Linked DNA regions of Anaerocolumna sp. AGMB13020. The protein of the gene in region 1 binds, or shares a complex with, the protein of each later gene. Links are inferred from orthologs where the notes say so. Each region holds a gene or a part of one and is shown on either strand. Other genes may lie near its edges.

Region 1 (2,964 bases):
AGTCCGGCAAATGCTCCATAAGAGAAGCATGAATAATCAAAAAAATACTTTCCACAACTTACCATAATAATTTTAGAAATATTGATAACAATATTACTACGATGACTGATTCATACAGAGCGGCCATCGAGAAAAAAGGGTAAGCCCTTAAAAAGAACTATCTAATAATTTCGGAGGTGAAATTTTATGGCAAGTAATAACAGCGGATCAAACAGATCAGAAGTTCCTCAGGCTAGAGAAGCACTTGACAGATTTAAAATGGAGGTTGCTTCTGAAATCGGAGTACCTTTAAAACAAGGTTACAACGGAGATTTAACCAGCGCTCAAAATGGTTCTGTAGGTGGAGAAATGGTTAAACGTATGATCAAAAGACAGGAAGAATCCATGTCTGGTCAGAGCGGTTCTTATTAATATCTAAAAAAGTCAGCCGACGGCTTAAACTATAAGACAGATGCCTTTTAGCTGCCATAGGCCGGAGGAATAAAACATCATCTAATATATATGACCATCAGTTTCTAAACTGCAGAAGTCATACATATAAGATGATGTTTTTTTATCCAAAAGCATAAAACAAACACAAGGATAATAAAAGACTCATATTATATAGTATCTGCAATGACTTGCGCATGCTATTTGGTTATGTTACAATCGTTTCTGGACTGCATGAAATTGTATATGAGAGTTTTAATATTGCGGATAGATATCAGTATAACTTATAAGAATTCTTAGAATAGAAAATGAAAGGGTAGCAGGCAGGTAACAACCTGCCCGGAGCTATAGGGTAAAAACATGGGAAAATATTTCGGTACCGATGGTTTCAGAGGGGAAGCAAATATTGATTTAACAGTAGAGCATGCTTATAAGGTTGGACGATTTTTGGGTTATTATTACGGCAAAGAACACAAAGCCAGAATCGTAATCGGAAAAGATACCAGAAGATCCAGCTACATGCTTGAGTATTCATTAGTTGCAGGACTGACTGCCAGCGGTGCAGATGCATATCTTTTGCATGTAACCACTACACCCAGTGTATCTTATGTTGTCCGCAGTGAAGACTTTGACTGCGGTATCATGATATCTGCAAGCCATAATCCTTATTATGACAACGGCATCAAGATAATAAATGGACTGGGTTACAAGCTGGAAAGTGAAGTGGAGGAACTTATTGAGAACTACATAGACGGAAAAGGGGAGGAAATACCTTATGCTACCAAGGATAACATCGGAAGAACTACGGACTATGTAAATGGAAGAAACCGATACATTGGTTATCTCATTTCCCTGGTTGCCAATTCCTTTAAAAATATGAAGGTGGGTCTTGATTGTGCCAATGGTTCTGCTTATTCCATTGCCAAAGGAGTATTTGACGCACTGGGTGCAAAGACTTATGTCATAAGCAATGAACCAAACGGTCTTAATATTAATAAAGACTGTGGCTCCACCCATATGGAGCAGCTGCGCAGATATGTTCTTGAAAATAATCTGGATGTAGGTTTTGCCTATGATGGTGACGCTGATCGATGTTTAGCAATAGACGATAAAGGCAATATTATTGACGGAGACCTTATTTTATATGTTTGTGCCGTTGACATGAAGAAAAATAATGAACTGAACAATAATACCGTAGTAACCACCATTATGAGTAATCTGGGACTTTATAAAGCACTGGAAGAAAAGGGAATCGCTTATGAGAAAACAACAGTAGGTGATAAATATGTGTTTGAGAATATGATGGAAAACGGACACTCGATTGGCGGTGAACAATCCGGACATATTATTTTCAGCAAACATGCCACCACCGGTGATGGAATCCTGACGTCTCTAAAGATTATGGAAGTGATTATAGAAAACAAAACCAAACTGTCCGACCTTATCAAAGAAGTCCAGATATTCCCTCAGTTACTAGAAAATGTTCGTGTTAATAATAAAAAGACCGCCAGAGAAGACATTGAAATCGTAAATGCAGTAGCAAAAGTTACAGAAGAGCTGGGGGATAACGGCAGAATTCTGGTCAGAGAAAGCGGTACGGAACCGGTACTTCGTGTCATGGTAGAAGCCCCTACAACAAAAGAGTGCGAAAAATACGTTAATATGGTTGTAGACAAATTAAAAAGCCAGGGGCATGTAATAGAAAAGTAGTTGCTGTTTCATGAAAAAAATATGGTATTTACAGATTGCCTATGATATAATATACTAATGTCAAATCGTCAAAATGGGAAGTTATACAATTTACGTGAGAAGCGTAATATAGTTTCACATATTTTAAGGAGGAAATTTTAAATGAGTTTACAGGTAGAAAAATTAGAGAAAAACATGGTAAAGCTTACCATCGAAACTGCTGCGGAGGAATTCGACACAGCTCTTGAGAAAGCTTATGCCAAAAATAAAGGAAAATTTAATATACAAGGTTTCCGTAAGGGTAAGGCCCCTCGTTCTATTATAGAGAAGATGTACGGTTCCGGTGTTTTCTATGAAGATGCTGCAAATATTATTATTCCTGATGCATATGAGAAAGCTGTTGAAGAAAGCGGTCTTACACTTGTATCCAGACCTGAGATCGATGTTACACAGATCGAAAAAGGAAAGGCTTTTATCTTCACAGCAGAAGCTGCTCTTAAACCTGAAGTAACACTTGGTGATTACAAAGGAATCGCTGTTGAAGTTCCTTCAGCAGAAGTAACAGAAGAAGACATAACAGCAGAGCTTGACAAAGTAAGAGATCAGAATGCAAGAATCGTAACGGTTACAGACAGACCTGTTGCAGACAAAGATGAGACAGTTATCAACTTTGAGGGATTTGTAGATGGAGTTCCTTTTGAAGGCGGAAAGGCTGAGGATTACGCTTTAACAATTGGTTCTCATTCCTTTATCGACACATTTGAAGACCAGTTAATTGGTAAGAATATCGGAGAAGAGGTAGAAGTTAACGTAACCTTCCCCGCTGAATACCATGCAGCTGAACTG
Region 2 (2,857 bases), 290 kb from region 1 along the record:
CCGTTCCGACTTTGGCTCCTTTTAAGTCTATATATGGCTTTAAGTTATATTTATTAAGCATATTCAGATAGTCACTGTTGCCATAGAGCTTCACATGCATGTTTGCGGTTCCTGTTTTTGCTTCCATACCACTGGGTATATTCCTCAGCTCTATCTCACTGCTGTCATAACTTAAATCCTTACTATCCATTTTTTCTATCTTAACCTTGATTGCAGCTGTCTGGTTATCATCAATCAGAATTACATCGTCCTTAATAAAATCTGTTATATTAACCTGATCTTCAAAATCTTCTCTCTTGTTTGTTATATTGTAATCACCAGAAATGTATGGAACCTTGTCAAGTTCGTCCTTTTCTCCGGCAATCACTACCAACTTGGGTTCAAAATCCTTATCCACATACTTATACCCCGGATACGGTTCACCGGTTACTTCAATATAAAGCCTAACCGTCTTCGTCTGAAGCAGATTTACGGTAACCTCCACCTCTTCTGCACTTAACTTAAACTTATCCGAATCCATTAAGGTACCGTTATTATCATAAACCTTTGGTACGGCAGTATCCGTAAAGGATTGCCTTTTACCGGCAACATTAACCTCTACCACAACTTCTTTTATTTTGCTGACTACGGTTTCAGCACCACTGACCTCTATTATATTGGGACTCGCTAACTTTTCCTTTACATAATAGCCAGAGGCTACTTCTCCGTTTGCCACCACATTAATTCGGAATTGCTCTGTCTTCAAATTCTCAAGACTGACTTTCATTGTTGAGATATTTTGCGTTTTCTCAACGATATCTCTTTCATGACCTGGAACAGTCACTTTTATTTCCGCAGCATTTACCACGGACAGCTCTGAAAGGTCTGCTACTGCTTTGATATCAGATTTGCTTAATGACTCCAGCACAGATCTTTTCGCTCTGATGGTAACATTGACGCTATTTCCGGATACCACCTCATAAACCTTGTCTTTTTGGGCCACCGCATTTTCATTAATTATAGAAACTTCTATATCATTAAAGTTTTTTTCTTTCACAGGGTCTGCTATATTTAAAATAATAAGCCAGGTCAATATAGCCATAAACAGGGACAGCAGTTTAAGTCCAAGATTTCTAGTCAGCTTCTCTTTCATTCTTAGACCTCCCCTTCCATAATTTAATTTTCTTTGTATCCACTACTTTATTCTGAAGAGTGAGTATTTTATTTTTCAAATAATCTCCATCCACATTACGGATTAAAGTTCCACCCATCGCAAGGGATACCTTACCGGTTTCTTCTGATACGATAATTGTAAGGCAATCGGTAATTTCACTTACTCCGATACCGGCTCTGTGTCTCGTACCAAGTTCCTTGCTCAGATGCATGTTATCGGATAAAGGTAGATAACAGGTGGCGGCAGCTACTCTGTTGCCTTTTATGATAACCGCTCCGTCATGCAGCGGTGTATTATGCTCAAAGATATTGATCAGCAACTGGCTGCTTACCAGGGAATCAATGGCAATTCCTGTATTTTCGAATTCCATAAGGGATAGTTCTTTCTCTATTACAATCAGAGCACCTGTTTTGGCTTTTGCCAGCTCAAAGGTAGCTTTAACAATATCTGCGACTGTTTTCTCAGAGAATCTGTCCCCTTTGTCCTTGGAGTCGTTAAAATTAAACAGGGGAGTCACAAGATGATTCTGTCCCAATTGCTCCAGTGCTTTTCTGAATTCCGGCTGGAATACAATGATAACTGCAATAATGCCTACATTCAGACTCTTATAGAACAGCCAGAGTATAACGCTTAAGTCCAATACAGATGCAAAAAGCCAGAGAATAAGCAGCACAATAAGTCCCTTAACCAGAATCCATGCTCTGGTCTGTTTTACCCACACAATAACATTGTAGATAACAAAAGCCAGAATAAGGATTTCTATAATATCGGTCAGTCCGATATCCGGCAAAGAATACCAGCTTATATATTCTTTAAAAAAACTTATAATTGTCTGCATTAAAACTCACCCGCTTTACTTTTTACTGATGTTATAAAACTTACGTTAACCTCGTGTATAAATAACTTCTACTCTTCGTCCTCGAATTCATCCTCCTCAAGCATTACATCCTCTTTCAGATGTTTACCGGGTATCTGGGTTTTCTGAGTATTAAATCTCTTTACATTGACCTGAGGCGTTGTAACATTTATCTTAGGTACTGCCTTAACATAGTAATAATAATCGTCGTCTTCAAATTGCACATGTTCCACTGCTGAGTAATCTAAGGATAGGTGAAAGAACTGTATGATTCCTGTTATAATACCAGAGATCAGAGTCCCTACAATCATAGTCCCAATCTCATCCGCGGTATTAAATTTCAGGCTGGATATCAGGAAGCCCAAAATAATAGCAAAGCACCCCGCAACAACAGCAATTTCATGAGAATAGTCAAACTTCATCTTCCACACAACCCAGGTAATCAGGATTGCCAGTGAGAAAACTATCATTGAAGTAAACAGCTGTTTATTATCTTTTAATCCATCGACTACATAAGAATAAACAGTCATGGTATCTTCCAGGCTGACGGTAACTTGTATGGAAGCCGCTTCCTGTATTATACGCAACAGAAAATATATTATAACTCCAAGGCATGTGGGGATTATTGCTACCGGTGTTGCAAAAACACCTAACAATAAGGGTACCACATAAGGTATTTTTAGATAAAACAATATGGGAACTGCAAGCACCACCACACCAAGCTTCGGTGTAAATCGTAAGAAGAGGCAGTACATCACAATAAATATTATTAGTATAATTGCCGACAATATGACTGAAACTGCGTAAATATGCAAAAAAGCTACCACACCTGCAAATAAGAGCAGTAC

Evidence for each region. Proteins that work in one complex are often made in the same cells at the same time.
Region 2: the proteins of glmM (region 1) and cdaA are in contact, whole or in part, in a crystal structure (PDB 7OJS), measured with the Bacillus subtilis proteins. The link is inferred for Anaerocolumna sp. AGMB13020 from one-to-one orthologs.

The regions. Positions count from the first base shown.
Region 1 is NZ_CP136910.1:2,483,795-2,486,758, reverse strand. What follows is about bases 63-2,964. They hold glmM (phosphoglucosamine mutase), read left to right. Parts: upstream 63-789; coding sequence 790-2,139; downstream 2,140-2,964. Other genes in these bases: tig (trigger factor), read left to right, coding at 2,281-2,964; R2R35_RS09865 (alpha/beta-type small acid-soluble spore protein), read left to right, coding at 187-411. UniProt on the Bacillus subtilis protein: Catalyzes the conversion of glucosamine-6-phosphate to glucosamine-1-phosphate. Glucosamine-1-phosphate is used for cell wall biosynthesis.
Region 2 is NZ_CP136910.1:2,195,502-2,198,358, forward strand. Bases 53-2,847 are described here. They hold cdaA (diadenylate cyclase CdaA), read right to left. Parts: upstream 1,992-2,847; coding sequence 1,113-1,991; downstream 53-1,112. Other genes in these bases: R2R35_RS08665 (CdaR family protein), read right to left, coding at 53-1,132; R2R35_RS08675 (hypothetical protein), read right to left, coding at 2,060-2,847. In the rest of the region: more of R2R35_RS08665, read right to left, coding at 1-52; more of R2R35_RS08675, read right to left, coding at 2,848-2,857. UniProt on the Bacillus subtilis protein: One of 3 paralogous diadenylate cyclases (DAC) in this bacteria, catalyzing the condensation of 2 ATP molecules into cyclic di-AMP (c-di-AMP). Upon expression in E.coli leads to c-di-AMP synthesis.